DNA from 2 places in the Desulfosporosinus sp. genome. Region 1 is predicted to be linked to the other one. Evidence: predicted binding sites of a transcription regulator. Region 1 holds the regulator's gene; the other holds the start of a gene.
The links. Region 1 encodes CtsR, which represses protease genes until heat stress. Its sites were predicted from a motif close to AAGGTCAANNAAGGTCAAAT; they were not measured.

Region 1 (9,309 bases):
TTTTCTGTTATATTTCTTAAGCTTGTGAGGATATTACTGCTGTCACTCACGTAATCAGTACCGAGAAAATAGCTCTCTTCAAAGGCAATACCAAAATCAGCATTCTTTATTATAATAATGTTTACAAATATCATTAGGGCACTCGTAAAACAGACGATTGCAACTATAAAGGCAATCAGCTTTATTACTACTAAGTGGCTATATTTTTTCCACTTTATATCCAATTCCCCACACCACCTTCAAATATTTCGGATCCTTTGGATTAATTTCAATCCTCTCTCTTATTTTTCTGATATGGACAGCCACGGTATTTTCCGCACTAAAGGCCGTTTCTTTCCATACTTTTTCATATAGTTCGTCGATAGAAAAAACTCTTCCCGCATTTGCAGTCAACAATTTTAAAATCTTATATTGGACAGGAGTGAGCTTGACTTCGTCACCATCAACCGTTACCATCTTTCTCTCATCATCAATAACAAGTCCGCCTGTTTTATAGACATTACTTTTGTTTTCCAAGCTCCCTAGTGTGGTATATCTTCTTAACTGAGACCTTACCCTTGCAATCAATTCTAAAGGGTTAAAGGGCTTCGTAATATAATCGTCCGCTCCCATATTTAAACCCATTATTTTGTCAGTATCCTCAGTTTTCGCAGATAGCATAATAACCGGTATATTCCTTTCTTCTCTTAACTTCATCGTTGCCCTTAGTCCATCCATTCTAGGCATCATAATGTCCATAATAACCAGATGTATTTCGTTTTCCTCAACGACTTCCAAGGCTTCTAAACCATTGGAAGCTTTAAATACTTTATAGCCTTCGTTCGTTAAATAGATTTTTATGGCATCTAATATCTCTTTATCATCATCGCAAACTAGTATATTAATGATCTATCACCCCAACGTATTGATTTACACAAATTGTATCACATCCTCTACTATTTACTTTAAGGCTATGATATCAACTAAATCTTACTATAAGCTTGTTGTAATTCTTAAGAACTTCTTAAGTTTATCCTTTTCTCCCTATGTAATTCGATCAATGTTAAGAAAGTTCTTTCATAACAATAACGTTAAACTTGTACTTTCTGGTCTATAGTAAAAAGCAGTCGGCTTCCGCCGACTGCTTTTCTAGAAAAGGGATTTTTAAATTGGTTTAAACATTTTTTTACCTGCTCCGCATAATGGACATCTCCAATCATCCGGTAACTGATCAAAAGCAACATCCTTGGGAATTTTACTTTTCTTACAGCCTTTATCTGGATTATATATGTAACCACAACTTGATATTTGGCATTGCCACATTTTGCTTTCTTCGTTCAATTCACTGTCCACCCCCTTAGTTTGATTTTATCACTAATTAGTATTAATTACAATTACAAAGTGCTAATTTAGTTCTTCAATAATATGAAACTCATTATCAGCCTTAGCAGGCTTCATATTCAAATCCATAATTACTTCGTACAAAGTGTTTAGTTCTACAATTTTTAGATTTTTAAATCTCGAAGCATCCCTAACGGTATTTTTAGCAACGTAGACTCGTTTAAAGCCCATTCTATCGATTTCACGAATTCGGGCTTCAATTGATGGGACTTTTTTCAGTTCTCCAGTTAGCCCTACATCTGCCACAAAAACAATATCATTGGGAATCGCTTTATCTTTCACTGATGAAACAATACACATGATAATCGCTAAGCTAACTGATTGTTCTCTAAGTTGAAGCCCACCTGTGGTCTTGATGACGATATTTTTATCGTAGAGGTTAATCTTGCCTCTTTGTTCAAGGATAGAAATCAAGGTATTTAATTGGTCTCTTCTCAAGCATTCTGCTATTCTGGACGGATAAGGAGCGAAGGACTTCGAGACCAGACTTTCAACTTCTACAATAATTGGCCGTGTCCCTTCTTTGATCACTGCTAAGGCGCTGCCCGAAACCGTTTGCCCCTGTCCCCTTTGGGTCATAAAGAATTCCGACGGGTTATCAATGGACAACATTCCTTGTTCGGTCATCGAGAAGAAGCCTATTTCACCTGTACTCCCAAATCGATTCTTGGAGCACCAGGCTCCCCTTAATTCTTCTCCATTTTCACCATTGAGAATTAACACGGCGTCAACCAGATGTTCCAAGGCCCTGAGCCCAGCAATTTCATCATCCTTCGTCATTTGACCTACCATGATTACTGCTCTAGGACGTTTGCTATTCTTGGCAACTTTCAAAAGTTCGCTGGCACATTCCATGGTCTGAATGGGAGAACCAGGACGAGAATTATGTTCATCGAGGGTAAAGGTCTGGATGCTGTCAATAATAATCAAATCCGGGTCAAGCTCTTCAATCGAGGCCAGAACATGGTTCATACTTGTATCAGAATAAATCCATATGTCGCTCTTACTTTCCTTAAGAATGCGATCTGACCTATTTTTTATTTGGCTATCACTCTCTTCAGCTGAGGCATATAAAACCTTATAGCCCTTCGAGGCAACGTCATCCGCCACTTGTAACAGTAAGGTTGATTTTCCTGCACCGGGCCTAGCTGTCAAAATAATAATGGAATCTTTAACGATACCTCCACCAAGAACCCTATTAAATTCACTGATGCTCGTCACGATACGATCGCTGTTGCCAGCTAAAACGTCAGATAGCTTCTTCGGATAGGTCTTTCTCTTACTCTGTGAAGACATTGTTTTGGGTTGACTCTCTGACTCTTCAAAGGTATTCCATTCCTCGCATTTTGGACACTTACCCAGCCATCTAGGACTTTCTGATCCACAGTTAGAACAGCGATAGATTACTTTGATCTTCATGCAACGCCTCATTTCCTCTGGGAATCCCTGGATTTACCCCAAAATAAATACTTATTCAATAGTATATCAACGATTTAATGAAGTAGGGGCAATTCACAAATTGCCCCTACTTCTATCAATTATTCTTTGTTTCTTACAACACTACTTAAAGCTTGGAAAATTTCATTTTCCCTTCCTCTGCTTCCACGCGAATTCGATCACCATTTTTGAACTCTCCTTCGAGAATTTTCTCGGAAAGAGCGTCTTCGATTAATCGTTGTATAGCCCGACGAAGAGGTCGAGCTCCAAAAATCGGATCGTTTCCCTCCTTAGCAATCAGTTCGACCGCACTGTTATCAACCTGAAGTTCCAAGCCATTTTCCCTTAGACGCTTATTGACCTGTCGAACCAAAATTTCGGAGATTTTTACTAAGTGTTCTTTTTGGAGTGAATGAAAAACGACTAATTCATCAATACGATTCAAAAACTCAGGACGGAAAGAGCGTTTTAACTCATCCATTACATGTCCTCGCATATTTTTGTAATCCGTTTTTTCATCTTTCTTTGCTGCAAAGCCCATGGCTTCCTTCTTAAGGAAGGAAGAGCCTACATTCGAGGTCATGATAATCACAGTATTTCGAAAATCGACTGTTCGTCCTTTAGTGTCTGTTAATCTCCCATCTTCAAGGACCTGGAGTAAAATATTGAAGGCCTCAGGGTGTGCCTTTTCGATCTCATCCAATAAAACGACACTATATGGTTTTCGCCTTACCGCCTCGGTAAGCTGACCTCCTTCATCATGTCCAATATATCCAGGAGGCGCTCCTACAAGCCGAGAAACCGCATGTTTCTCCATATACTCTGACATATCAATGCGAATTAAAGCTTTTTCATCCCCGAACATTCCCTCTGCCAAAGCACGACCAAGTTCTGTTTTACCAACGCCTGTTGGTCCAAGGAAAATAAAGGAACCTATGGGACGTTTAGGGTCTTTCAGCCCTGCCCGTGCTCTCCGTACCGCCCGAGCTACTGCTGTAACGGCGTCCTCCTGCCCAATAAGTCGTTGATGAAGAAGATCTTCTAAATGCAAGAGACGTTCACTTTCTTCTTCGGCAAGTTTTTTGACAGGAATTCCTGTCCAGCTAGCTACTATCTGTGCGATATCCTCCCCAGTCACCATGGCATTTTCTTTATAGCGCTTAGTTTGCCACACATCTCGTTGCTCAGCAAGTTCACTACGAATTTTTTGTTCCTGGTCTCGGATTTGAGCAGCTTTCTCAAACTCTTGACTAGAAACCGCTGCCTCTTTTTCTTTTTTCAGGCGTTCCGCTTCTTCTTCCAGAAGTTTTAAATCAGGAGGAGCAGTATAACTAGTAAGTCGAACACGTGAAGCTGCTTCATCCATTAAATCGATCGCCTTATCCGGCAGGAATCGGTCCGAAATATAACGGTCTGACAGGCGTGCAGCGGACTCAATCGCCTCATCCGTTATCTTCACTCGATGATGAGCTTCGTAACGATCCCTTAGACCACTCAGAATCCCTATTGCTTCCTCTACGGTAGGTTCACCAACATTGATCGGTTGGAAACGACGCTCTAGGGCTGTATCCTTCTCAATATATTTTCGGTATTCTTCTAATGTTGTAGCCCCTATACATTGTAATTCGCCTCTGGCTAGAGCGGGTTTTAAGATATTTGCGGCGTCGATTGCACCTTCTGCAGCACCAGCACCTATCAAGGTATGAAGTTCATCAATAAAAAGTATGATATTCCCGTCCGCACGGATTTCCTCCATTACTTTCTTTAAGCGCTCTTCAAATTCACCACGGTATTTACTTCCTGCCACCATTGAGGAAAGGTCTAAGGTAATAACTCGTTTGTTGACCAAAATTTCCGGAACTCTGTTATTCACAATGCCTTGTGCCAGTCCTTCAGCAATGGCTGTTTTACCAACACCAGGCTCTCCTATAAGCGCAGGATTATTCTTGGTTCGTCGGCTTAAGACCTGAATGACCCGTTCTATTTCCTTTTCCCTTCCAATCACTGGATCTAGACGTCCTTCTCGCGCCTGCAAAGTAAGGTCTCGTCCGAACTCGTTAAGAGCGGGCGTATTAACCGGCCCCGCATTTTTAGATGTCGGTACGGAGTTTGGGGCTGGTATTGCGGATTCATCTAATTCTCCACCTAATAACTTAACAACCTGTTTCCATACCCTTTCAGGCCCCACATTGAGGTTCCCCAGGATGCGGGCCGCTATTCCTTCACCTTCCATAATCAGACCCAGCAGTAAATGTTCGGTTCCAATATAATTAACTTCTTGCCGATGAGCTTCCTCATTAGCTAATTCTAGAACTTTTTTGACTCGGGGTGTAAAACCGACTTCTCCATTAAAAGGCTGGCCTACCCCGGTTATTTGTTCAACCTGACTTCGAATTTTAGCAAGGTCTAGGTTCATTCCAGTTAAGGCTTGGGCAGCAATTCCTTCCCCTTCCTGAATTAACCCAAGCAATACGTGTTCAGTTCCTACTACTTGATGTCCCATTCGTTTGGCTTCACTGTGAGCTATTGCTAATACCTTTTGTGCACGTTCAGTATAACGACCTTTCATTATTCCTTCATCCTTTCTTTATGTGATGCGCGCGATTCGACGCCGAGTTTGAACTAGTAGTGAAAGCGAAGTTTCATTACTGTATCGTGCCTCGGTCTTCGCACATGGCGTTTCGAATTAGACGAGCCCGCTCCTCATCCCGTTGGCTAGGATCAAGCCCCCGATCGAGAATGTATTGCAAGCATCCAGGGCGGGTATCGACGATTAACGTAGCAAAGCAATCCTTGGTCTTCGGTAATATCCCCATATCAGACCCTAATTTATCATGCGACAAAAGATGCATCGCATCTTCGGAAGAAAGCAGCCGTGCATTTTGCAAAGTACCTCGAGCCCTCCAAACTTTATCCTCTAAAAGCATAGGCATTTGCTGACGCAGGTTTTCTCGGGCTTGAAGTTCATGCTCTACGATCTGTCTGGTTACCGCATCTAAATGAGTTAAGATATCTTCTTCACTTTTACCCAGGGTAATCTGATTGGAGATTTGATAGATGTGCCCAAAGGCCTGAGAACCTTCCCCATATAACCCACGGACAGCCAAACCTAAGCGGGCCGCCGCTCCTAGAACCTGTTGAACTTGTTTAGTAATAACCAAGCCAGGCAAGTGGACCATAACTGAAGCCCGAAGCCCAGTTCCTACATTCGTAGGACATGCAGTGAGGTACCCTTGACTTTCTCTATAGGCAAAATCCAGCTTTGCCTCCAGAAGATCATCTAAGGCTGTTGCCAAGCGATGTGACTCAATTAGCTGATTACCCGGTAAAAGAACTTGAAGTCTTAAATGATCTTCTTCATTTACCATGACTGCATAACGATGATCAGAGTTCAACGCTACACCACACGCACTGGTCGTGCCTCCTAAACTAGGACTTATTAAATGTTTTTCGATCAACACTTGTTTTTCTACATCATTTAGCTCTGCTAGGGATATATAGTGAAGATTCTCGTCATTTCCTTCCACATAGCCTAAGGCTTGGGAAATAATCTTTTCAACTTCGGCAGCATTTTCTTGGCTTAGGCCATGGGGAAAAGGAAATTCCTCGAGGTTACGCGCTAATCTCACTCGACTGCTAATAACGACTGGAGAATCTGTTTCGCTCATCCAGGCACTTTGCTGTAAAAGAAGTTCCTTACGACTCACTTTTTTCCCCTCCCGTCGATTGTTCAATTTTGCGAATCTGATCTCTTACTATAGCAGCCTCCTCAAAGGCTTCTTGTTCAATCAAGTTTTTAAGTGTTTCCTTTAATTTTCGTTGTTCCACTCGACTTCTAATCTCAGCTCCACGTCTTACAGGGATCTTACCGACATTTTGCCCTCCACCATGCACTCGACGCAACAACGGCTCAAGCTGATTTTCAAAGGTTTCATAACAGGTGCTGCAGCCGAGCTTTCCGACTTGGGTAATTCGAGAAAAGCTAATTCCACATTTAGGACACTTCATCTCCATAGGTTGCTCTTTTGTCGTAGCATTAAAGCCAAAAAGTGCTTGTAAAAACTCCGGTACAATAGCGGGATGAAAAACCAAACTTACTTCCTGAGTTTTTTTAGCACAAGTCTCGCAGAGGTAGACCTCACGAGTTTGTCCATTTTCTGTTATAAACAATTGCATAATAGCCTCTTTCTGTTGACAATGTTGACAAAGCATTCTAACTCCTCCTTTACACCAAATCATCTCTACTTAAGGTTGTTAAAATATCCTTCATAAGGCGTGCCCGCAAAGCATCCCAATCTCTAAATTCTCCACCTAAATTATTGCCAGAAAGCACGCTCTTAATCAGCGCCGCTTCCCTAGGAGTTATTAGTTCCTCATCTAAAAGCCGTTCCACCAAGGCATTTGATCGGTCACGGGAAAGTTGTTCTCCAACTAGTTGACGCATTACTTGTTGATACTGCCCTTCAATACCCAATCCTAAGCGAATTATTCTCAGATATCCTCCGCCCCCTCGGCGACTTTCGACAAGGTACCCTCTTTCAACTGTAAAACGAGTGTCTAATACATAGTTAATCTGAGATGGAACACAGGCAAACTCACCTGCGAGCTCACTTCGTTGTAACACAATATATCCTTCTGATGTTTTTTCTAGAATCTGTTTCAAGTATTCCTCAATGCGATCCGCTAGGTTTCCCATTGTTTATGTCTCCTTGTCAACGTAATATTTCTAGATACATATCATTGACCTTCCCTGACCTTCTAGTTATATGATACCCAAATTTATATATTTTTGCAAAGATTTTTTGCAAAAATTTAATAGGTTATTGCAAGATGTATTTATTGGATTTAACCCTAGCCTTAGTTAGACGAGCTTAACTGAAAAAGGGTTACGTCTATTTTCTGACGTACCCCTTCTCCTCTCTGAAAAATATCTGTTTACAACTACTTTGAAACTATAACAAAGTAAAACCAAGAAGATAGTGTTAGTAAACCAACACCGCCCAACAACCAAATGACAGGCTGCCCTTCAAGTCGTTTTGAATATATCCCTTGTAGCCGTGAGGGATTTCGCTCTATTTGCTCAGTAGGTTTAGCAATGGATGGTTTGCCCAGAGATTCACTCAGTTTCCGCATTCCAACTTTAGATGAGGTCACCCGAGGGGATATATCTATCCATTGCAACGAGCCTTTTAGCATTAGGTTAAGCTCCTTGGAACTTAGCCAAACATAGTTCTCTTTCATGGTTTTCCTCCACTAGTCCTCGATCCAATCAGATTAAGGTAAGTATTCCCCAGTTTCTAGTGGTTCAATCTCCCTAGGGAATTAGCGCCACTAGTTATAGTTTCTATCTAGGACGAAAAAATCCCTGCCGCTTAGGCAGGGACCTTTGTCCTTAAATTCTACAAAATCTACGCTATTATATCATCAAACGCACATACTCCAATGTCTTATTACCAAATCATCAAAAATAATCTTAAAGAACTATTAATTCTCTTGGTGTTACGGATAAATATCTTGCACCCAGGTCAGATTCAATGACGACTGTATCTTCAATCCCAACGACTCCAACCCCGGGGAAAACAAACTTAGGTTCAATAGCCACTACCATTCCAGATTCCAAGACCTCACTGGATCCTTTGCTAATGGTTGGGAGCTCATCAAGTTCTAGGCCTACACCATGCCCAACAAAGCGGACCTTCGCTGTTCCATAGCCCATGAAATTATCTCCGTAAGGCGTATTCTCCTGGACCCAGTTTAGAATTTCTTCATAAACTTCACCCGCTACCCGTCCCGGTATCAAGGCCCTGCGAATTCTCTCCTCCACCTGTCTTGCTGTCTCATAGGCGATTGTCAGCTCTTCGGATAAAGGTCCTAAACTCAAAATTCGGGTTTGGTCAATCTGATAACCGTTAACGACGGTCACCATATCTATAACAATCGGTTCACCTTTCTGAATCTGCTCCATAGAAGCTCCATTCGGATGGGCAATGGAGATACCTTGTCCTGTGACAGGCCCATCAAAGCAACTACGAACTGCTGCTCGAGCACCTGAAGCGATTACACCAACATGAAACTCAGAATCAAATCCTCGCATACGAACGTGACCACCATGACCGAGTGACCTTGCCTTGCCTTCTAACAATCCTTCGAATTCGACCTCACTCATCCCAGGATGAAGAACTTCCTTGGCAAATTCGAGCACCAAGGGTAAGATTCTTGCACTTTCTTCAAGTCGAGCTATCTCCCAACTCGTCTTAACTGAACGCTGTCGGCGTACCTCTTTGGAGATATCCACCATCCTAACTTCCGGAAATGTTTTACAATAACGCTCATACTGATTTACAGGGAGAACATCCAATTCCAGTCCCAATAGTCTTGGCAAGGGGAGTCCGGCTTCTTGGATATTATTAGGAATTTTTGACATCCCTCTAAGGGGAAAGACCTCCCAAGAACTTTCCTTCTGAGCTCTGTCGAAATCTCGATAGGCAAGGA
Region 2 (9,309 bases), on a different contig from region 1:
GGGATTCAAGCTTTGAGTGTTTTAATCACAGTGGTGTTTACAGTGCTGGCAACCTTTATCATTTTAAAAACGATTAGCTTAGTGACGAAACTACGTGTTAGTGAGGAACAAGAATCAAATGGTTTGGATCTATCCTTACATGGGGAAACCGCCTATTCTGAGTTTGTCTAATTGTATAATTGTGAGTCTGAAATCAACTCAAAGGAGGATTTAGCATGAAGAAAATTGAGGCGATTATTCGGCCCGGAAAGCTAGATAATGTTAAAGATGCGTTGGGAAGCCTTGGGGTTAATGGATTAACAGTGACCCAAGTGATTGGGTGCGGAAAACAAAAGGGAAATACCCAGGTTTATCGGGGGGTGGAATATACTATTCATCTTATTCCAAAGGTAAAGATAGAGATTGTTGTAATGGATAAAGAGGTGGATAAGGTCATCGAAGTCATAAAACAAGTAGCACGCACAGGTGAAATTGGAGACGGAAAGATCTTTGTTTCTGCCGTTGAAAATGTCTATACGATCAGAACCGGAGACAGTGGAGAAAAGGCATTATAACAAATGAAAAGGGGATTGCTATTTATATCGTATGTTATGCTAACACAAAAAAGGCCGAGCTCTCACACAGGAACATCGAGAGCTTGGCTTTTTTGACGTATCAGACACCCATGCCACCACTGATGAATGAAAACTACAGTGCGCGTAGCGAAGGATCTTAAAGTATAAGGATACAGTCTTAGAAAAATAGTGAAATAATACCATTATTTGTTAACTTATTTCATTGATCTTCGTATACTGTAAAAAGAGGAAAGGGGGATTTAAAATGGCATTCGGAGCTGGTGAAGCTAGCGGAGTTGGCGCTGGCATCGCAGTCGTGGTTGTAATAATTTTGCTCCTCATTGCGATGGGCATTGTATTCTAAAATCTTTAATGGTCTATAGTTAAATGAACCGAAATTAAAGGAGGCAAATTAATATGTACGGATATGGTGGATATGGTGGATATGCTGGAAATGTTGGTTACGGTGGTTGCGGATGTCCTGTTACCCCTATTGCTCCCGTAGGACCTGCTGTAGGTGTTGGTGTAGGGATTATTTCCATCGCAATATTAATTCTAATAGCTCTGGGAGTTATCTTCTAGAAATTATCGAAAAAGACGGGCTTCCTATGCATTAGGGAGCCCATTTTGTTTAGGTTGGTAAGAGAGGAGTGAAAATATGAGAGGACTTAACCTGTTTAACAACCCAAATACCCCTAACCTGATGCAAAGCTTGGGACAAAGTCCAATTCCTTTACGGGGCCTCGAACGCTTTATGCAAAGACGAGGAATGAATTTGTCCGGATATCCTCAAGGTGGGAATTATCAGAGCCCGAATTTCCAGGGTCCGACCTTCCGGGCACCAAATTCGCAAGCAAATATATCAAATACCTTAGATGTACAAGAACCGCCCGAAAAAATCAGTGGAATAAAGGCGTTTTTGAGCCGATTCAGCCGTAAGTCAAACAAGTAATCATAAACAAGGCACCTTGGTAACATACCAAGGTGCCAAACTTCCATTAAATCATCAAATGTCAATAGTTTAGTACGCAACTCCTTGAGCGTACATAGCATTAGCAACTTTGATAAAGCCGGCAATATTAGCCCCCGCCACCAGATTATCCTCTTGACCGTATTCCTTAGCGGCTTCACTGGCACTCTTATAAATGTTAACCATAATTTCTTTGAGTTTGGCATCAACTTCTTCAAAACTCCAAGAATATCTCATGCTATTTTGAGACATTTCAAGAGCTGACGTTGCAACACCACCAGCATTTGCAGCTTTTCCAGGACCAAAGACGACTTTTTTATCAATAAAGAGATTAACCGCATCAGGAGTAGAAGGCATATTAGCCCCCTCACCGACAGCGTAGCAGCCGTTTGCTATTAGAGTTTGGGCAGCTTGTCCGTCTAATTCGTTTTGGGTAGCACAAGGTAGAGCTATATCGCATTTAACACTCCAGATGTCAGCACATCCATCATGATAGGTAGCACTTGGATGAGATTCTACATATTTGCTGATTCTGAGTCGATCAATTTCTTTAATTTGCTTAACAGTGTCCAGATTAATTCCTTCAGGATCGACGATATAACCATTGGAATCACTCATAGCAACGACTTTACCACCTAATTGTTGAACCTTTTCTGCAGCATAGATAGAAACATTGCCTGATCCGGAAATTACAACAGTTGAACCTTTAAAGGATTTCCCCTTAGCATTGAGAGCTTCCTCCATAAAGTAGCAAAGACCATAACCCGTAGCTTCAGTACGTACTAAGCTTCCACCCCAAGCTAACCCTTTACCGGTAAGGACGCCAGTAAATTCATTACGGATTCGTTTGTACATACCGTACATGTAGCCGATTTCACGACCCCCGACACCAATATCACCGGCAGGAACGTCAGTATCTGCTCCGATATGTTTTGATAACTCACACATAAAGCTTTGGCAGAATCTCATGATTTCTCCGTCAGATTTACCTTTCGGATCGAAATCGCTGCCGCCTTTACCGCCGCCGATGGGGAGACTGGTTAGTGAATTTTTAAAGATTTGTTCAAATCCTAGGAACTTAATGATACCTAGATTAACGGATGGATGGAATCTTAATCCACCTTTGTAAGGACCAATGGCACTATTAAATTGTACTCTGAACCCACGGTTCACTTGAACGTTTCCGCTATCATCAACCCAAGAGACTCGGAACATAATTTGTCTCTCCGGCTCAACAATCCTGCTGAATATTCCTGCCTTCACCCATTCAGGATGTTTCTCAGCGACGGGATCAATTGATTCGAGGACTTCTTTGACGGCTTGGAGAAATTCGGTTTCATTTGGATTCTTTTTCACTACTTGTTCCATTACATCTGCTAAAATTTTCATCTTAAATTACCCCTTTGTAATTTTATAGATTTTAATTCGCCTTTTATAATACAGCTATTCTCGTCCAATTATAAGTATCTAACAGCATGAATTCATTATACATGATCGAAAACCTAGTTTTTTAGCCCTAAAAAGGACAGTTGCCTGAACTGCCCCCTTGGTTCGATCATGTTATCTAATTATTTTGCCTGGACTAGGAAGAGTGGAATTGCTGTAGCCATAGTAAACAGGTAAAACGTAATTTCTAGTGCAATTAAAGCACGGGCAGTCACGTTTGTTGGTTTAATGTCACCTAAGCCCGCAGTAGCTATTGTGGTTGAACTTAAATATAGAAATGAGAAGGTTTGAGTGCAAAAGTTATCTCCCACATCCCCTTCCCAACTGGATGGGAAAAATCTGTAGAGAAGAAGATCCACAGAACCGAAAAGCAATATGACCGTAACGAGAACTCCTGCAAGGGGCGGAAACAGATTATTGTAAGTGGGGCGAGATTCATCAATAACTTTTTTTACCGCATAATAAGTTGAAACTAAAGCTCCCGTTGAATACCCCACAAGAACAAATTTAAAAAGATTTCCCTCAGACCGTTCGATATAATCTTCACTCTTTCTTTCAGAGAACAAGCTCAAAACAAGCGCACTAACTGCCCCAAAAAGAGCGGGGGATAACAGTTCCCAATAGCCAAGGTTAGGTATTGGCTTTGAAGAAAGAAGCGGCATGGAGGGAGGAGAACAACTATGCGGGTTAGGATATGAAGGCTTATAGCCTCGAAAATTACTTGGATTTGAGGGGTAAGGTCTAAAATAGGACGGAGGAGGGGAGTGTTGCGTCTTGTTTTGATCCACGTCTTAAATCCACCGCCTTTCCGAGGATCTCAATCCAGTATATGTAAAAAAGGAATATTATGTTAAGGGCATTAGGTTAAGTTTAAACAGTTTTTTTGCGAGCTAAGTAGGATATATGGAAATTATGGTGAATTATAGAAAATTAGCGTTTAAATTGTTATAATTAAGATAGTTAAATAAAGAACAGGATGTGCAAAATGGGTATTATTAATTTAACGAAGGATGAACCATGCTTAGAGTTTCAGGAAGAATTCTTAAATAATCATGTTTATGCCAATTATTTACGCTTAAGAATCTTATCCACAATCCTGCTTTTATTAACTATCTTTTTTATTTTTAATGATTATAGTATTTTTACAAGGGGACTTTGGAGCAATACTCCCGCTTATGAATGGCTATTGTATTCCCATGTTGCCTTAGGACTTAGTTTGATAATAATTTCGGCGTTTTACTGGCATTCTAACCTTCAGTCCATGGAGGATGTAAGGACGGTTCATAAGATCTATGAGATCTTTTTTGCATTAGTTAGTTTGTTAACTAGTGCATTTATCACTGGCTGGGTTGATCAGAGGATTCATGGACATCTGACAGTTTATGTTATAGGGTGTTTTTCAGTAGCCGTCGTCTTTAATCTAAAACCAAAAGTTAGTTTTTGGATATATTTCTCATCCTACATTATTGTGATGATAGGAATAACGCTATATCAACCTAATTCGGTCATTCTAAATGGTCATTATTTGAACATATTACTGCTTATTTTGGTATCATGGATTTTGTCAGTAACACTGTACAGATCAAACTTTCAAAATTTTTTACATAGGACCCATCTCCATAGGTTAGTTAAAGAACGGACGAGGGAGTTAGAGGAAATCAATCAAAAGCTAATTAAAGAGGTTGACGAACGTAGAAAAGTTGAAAAGAAGATTTCTCGGTTAGCCTCAATTGTTGAGTCTACTGATGATGGGATTATTGGGATGACCCTAGAAGGAATAGTTATCGATTGGAACAGAGGTGCAGAGAGTATTTATGGATATTCTGATTCTGAAATTATCGGTGAGTCGATTAAAGAACTGGTCCCTCCAGATAAGCAGGGAGAGTTAGATGATATTTTTCTAAACATCTCCCAAGGAAGATCTCTTTTACATTATGAGACGACGCGAGTAAGAAAAGATAGACGGATTATCAATGTCTTTTTGACAGTATCTCCGATCAAAAATCATGCTGATGAAATCATTGGGGCATCAACCATTGTGAGGGACGTAACCGCTCAAAAAAAGATAGAAAAAGATATGATACGAATGGATCAGATGAATCTAGTCGGTGAAATGGCCGCAAGCATTGGTCATGAAGTTAGAAACCCCATGACAACGGTGAGAGGATTCTTACAACTGCTGGGAGGAAACAACAATCCCAATAAATACAATGAGTATATTCCATTAATGATTAGCGAACTTGATCGTGCAAATCTTATTATTACGGAATTTCTCTCTATAAGCCGCACTAAAGTTACAGAGGTGGCGCCTAATAATCTCAATGATATAATAAACAGCATACTTCCTCTTGTACAGGCTGATGCTATTAATAATGAAAAGAACGTAACAGCTGAACTAAGTAAGGTCCCAGATTTAATGCTTGATGATAAAGAAATGCGTCAGATGATCTTAAATTTAGCGAGAAATGGACTTGAAGCAATGACGAGAGGCGGACGTCTGACAATAAAAACATTTATTGAAGACAATGAAGTGATTTTAGCCGTCCAAGACCAAGGAACAGGTATTGAGCCAGAAATAATAGATCGGTTAGGTACTCCGTTTCTTACGACAAAAGAGATGGGTACAGGGTTAGGTTTGGCAGTCTGTTATGGAATTGCTGAAAGGCATAAAGCAATTGTTAAGATTGAATCCGGCCCAAGAGGCTCAACATTCAATATTAAGTTCAAAGTTCCTATGTCGAAATAGCAAAGAAACGTTCACTAATTCTTGAATGATCATGATTATGTAAATTTTTGCATCAAATTATTTGACCTTAACTGACCTTTGTACTAAAATATAGTTATACGGCAAGAATATACTATGTTATAGTAGTACCTTAATGAAAGCGAATAGGGGGAATGTGTGAATGGGTTATCTCGTCCCAATGGTAGTGGAACAAACAAATCGTGGGGAGCGCTCCTACGATATTTACTCACGGCTATTAAAAGACCGTATTATTTTCCTCGGCGGTGGAATCGATGATGATGTAGCCAATCTTGTTGTAGCGCAAATGCTCTTCCTCGAAGCAGAGGATCCTGAAAAGGATATAAATCTCTATATAAACAGCCCTGGTGGTTCAATTACAGCTGGAATGGCTATTTATGACACCATGCAATATATCCGCTCGGATGTCCGTACGATATGTATTGGTATGGCAGCCAGCATGGGTGCTTTCCTCTTGGCAAGCGGTGCAAAGGGAAAACGAGTAGCCTTGCCTAATTCAGAAGTTTTGATTCATCAGCCGCTAATCGGGGGACATGGACTTTCCGGACAAGCGACAGAGATCGAAATTCATGCTAAACAGTTACTCAGAACCAAAGCCAAGATGAACAAAATTCTTGCCGAGAGAACCGGGCAACCCATTGAAAAAGTTGAACGGGATACAGAGCGTGATTATTATATGACAGCAGAAGAAGCCAAAGAATACGGTCTTGTTGACCAAGTTTTAGAGAAGCTTGAGTCTTCTCTGGAAAAGTAAGAAATAAATAAACAGGTAACTCTAAAAACGCAAAGGCGATTATCGCCCTTGCGTTTTTGCCGTGCGCCCGGTATGGGCATTAGATCTCAAAAGGTAATCTATCCAAAAAATCATGTAGGTGTTCAAAACCCAATCCGGCAAGGAACCATTCGGGAGCCATTCGGAGAGTAATGTATCCGTTAACATTTAATGTATCAGTATAGTTCCAGGGACATTTTCCTAGGATTAAAGCTAAGATATACCCACTTGAGTATTCAATTGTCCAGATCAGGGCTAAATAAGTAAGTCCGCGGATCCACCAGGGATGAGGTCGCAATTTGGCATGTAAGGGTTCGAGAAAAATAGCCAGCCCATAAATAGGGATCATGATCAAGAAGGTGAACCCTTGCATACTTAAATCCCCTTTGAGAAGGGAAGCTAAACCCGTATAAATGACCTCGACAACAAGGCCGATGGTACCATATATTAAGAAGCGTTTAAGTTTTTTCATATAGTTAGTATGGTTAGAAACGTAAAGAGCATGCCTAGAAAAATAGGTAATTAATGGGGAGATAAATAATAATTTCTCACATTATGTAGTGTTTTACATATATTTATAGGACAGAAGGTAATTAATACCCTTATGTCGAAATCATCACCTATGTAGTTGCAAGGATGTGCGAATTAGTTGGACTACTTTAATATTAGATTAATGAGCACATAGATTTTTTGCACAAAAGGAGAGGCGTTTTATAATGCGCAAAATTCGCAAAGCAATAATACCTGCAGCCGGATTGGGTACCCGTTTCTTACCAGCAACAAAAGCCCAACCGAAAGAAATGCTGCCGATTGTAGATAAACCGACGATACAATACATTGTTGAAGAGGCCATTCAATCCGGAATAGAAGATATTATTATTGTGACAGGGCGGAACAAACGGGCGATTGAAGACCACTTTGATCGTTCCATGGAGCTTGAAGTTTTTCTGGAGAAGAACTCCAAAGATGACCTTTTAGATTTAGTTCTAGACATTGCTCGAATGGCAGATATTTATTATGTTCGGCAAAAAGAAGCCTTAGGCTTGGGGCATGCAATCTATAGCGCACGTAAATTTATCGGAAATGAGCCCTTTGCAGTTCTTTTAGGAGATGATGTTATCCATTCAGAAGTGCCGGCACTAAGGCAGATGATAAATCACTACCAGCGGTATGGAGCAAGTATCGTAGGAGTTCAAGAGGTTCCCCTTGAGGACACTTCAAAATACGGAATCGTGGATGGAGACAAGTTTGAGGATCGGCTTTACCGCGCTAAGAACATGGTGGAGAAACCTCGTCCAGAGGAAGCCCCAAATACTCACTTAGCCATAATGGGGCGTTATATCTTAAATCCTGAAATTTTTGATATATTAGAAGTTCTACCTGCCGGTAGAGGTGGAGAGATACAGCTCACCGATGGTATTAAGCAATTGGGCCGGTCTCAGGAAATACTGGCCTATGAATTTGAAGGTCGACGGTACGATGTCGGAGATAAGTTGGGTTTTGTGGAAGCAACCATTGATTATGCCTTGCGACGGGACGATCTGTCTGAAGAATTAATTAATTATCTCCGAGATCTAGTTAGGATAGCAGACAAAAAATAAAAAAGTCGCTTAATTTGAACAAACTTAAGTAAATAACTTAAGATGTGAACAACGACCTCACCTATAAGGTGGGGTTTTCTTTATGTTAATTTTAAACTAATGCTGCTCGATTATCGCGAATTATATGGACAACAAGAAGGCTTTTGGCAGTTCATGAAACTTGAGAACGGAAAAAGGATCGAACTCTACAGCAAAAACGACATCCTTTTATGCCATTAATTGGTAAAATGCATTCGTACCATAAAAAGATTAAAGGAGGGAAGAGACTAATGATACCAATAGACAAGAAGAGGATAGTAACCTTAGCAGGGACGTTAGTTCTTGCAGGTGCTGTTGTTGCAGCAGGGGTTTATGGCCCTAGCGTCTGGAAGGTTTTTCGGCAACAGAGTGCTATCACTGACCAGGTAGTCATTCAAACACCAGCTGTTGATGACGCTAACAGCACTAATGGCAGTAATGGCACGATGTTGCCAGAGGGTACTGCTCCACCACCCGCGCAAGGGGTAGAACAGACAACAACCACAGCACCCCCGGCCATTAATGCACCTCCAAAAAGTGATCCCGGAAATAAGAGTAAATATAGGGAACCGGATACCACGCTGATAGACATGGCGCCGTCTGTCACTGGATACTTCGGTGAGGCTGCATTAAGTAATGATGTTAAAACCCTAGCTTTTGGCTCTGCATGGAATATCCACCAGTATGTAGATGGATATCTTTATGGGTTGGCAGCAGGTCCTCAGATGAATGAAGAGGATATAAAGAAGTATATTGTGTTCCACAAAGCATTGTTGGACAAGCAGTACAAGAATGAAGCGAATCTTTCCAAAGCGGCAACCTTCACAGGTTACCTAGATGTGCTTCTTAACAGCGGCATTGATGCTTTTGATTCGAAGGATAAAACTCGAATCGAACAGTTCCATCAAGGCATTCACGATCTCGATGCACACATCATGCGTAATGATGCAAGTTCAAAAATCTACGGGGCGACGCCATTTGCAACCAAAAGGTAATAGTTTTAGGCATCAAGTAATGTAATAAACCTAGGAATGGAATGAAGCTTAGTTGTAGCAGTATAAGTGGTAAACGTCGCATTAAATTATTTCCAAGGTGCACAATGGCTGCTCTGATTAAAACTAAAGGCATAGAGTGTCGGTTGAAACGACAATGCACTCCTAAATTTATATAAATTCGATCTGTCA

Region 2: a site for CtsR is predicted at 5,776-5,795, ahead of clpP (ATP-dependent Clp endopeptidase proteolytic subunit ClpP). Genes of this name have one in related genera too.

What each region holds. Positions count from the first base shown of each region.
Region 1 covers NZ_JABZFS010000080.1:169,988-179,296, forward strand. Annotated here, with positions in the region: gene HGJ98_RS20215 (HAMP domain-containing sensor histidine kinase) at 1-224, opposite strand, end outside; gene HGJ98_RS20220 (response regulator transcription factor) at 199-885, opposite strand; gene HGJ98_RS20225 (rubredoxin) at 1,144-1,320, opposite strand; gene radA (DNA repair protein RadA) at 1,384-2,799, opposite strand; gene HGJ98_RS20235 (ATP-dependent Clp protease ATP-binding subunit) at 2,945-5,386, opposite strand; gene HGJ98_RS20240 (protein arginine kinase) at 5,463-6,524, opposite strand; gene HGJ98_RS20245 (UvrB/UvrC motif-containing protein) at 6,514-7,029, opposite strand; gene HGJ98_RS20250 (CtsR family transcriptional regulator) at 7,043-7,513, opposite strand; gene HGJ98_RS20255 (hypothetical protein) at 7,759-8,058, opposite strand; gene HGJ98_RS20260 (Xaa-Pro peptidase family protein) at 8,291-9,309, opposite strand, start outside.
Region 2 covers NZ_JABZFS010000038.1:169,017-178,325, reverse strand. Annotated here, with positions in the region: gene HGJ98_RS07940 (ammonium transporter) at 1-171, shown strand, start outside; gene HGJ98_RS07935 (P-II family nitrogen regulator) at 216-554, shown strand; gene HGJ98_RS07930 (hypothetical protein) at 972-1,136, shown strand; gene HGJ98_RS07925 (hypothetical protein) at 1,213-1,506, shown strand; gene gdhA (NADP-specific glutamate dehydrogenase) at 1,576-2,913, opposite strand; gene HGJ98_RS07915 (hypothetical protein) at 3,093-3,542, opposite strand; gene HGJ98_RS07910 (PAS domain S-box protein) at 3,956-5,716, shown strand; gene clpP (ATP-dependent Clp endopeptidase proteolytic subunit ClpP) at 5,877-6,488, shown strand; gene HGJ98_RS07900 (hypothetical protein) at 6,568-6,978, opposite strand; gene galU (UTP--glucose-1-phosphate uridylyltransferase GalU) at 7,223-8,107, shown strand; gene HGJ98_RS07890 (hypothetical protein) at 8,377-9,120, shown strand.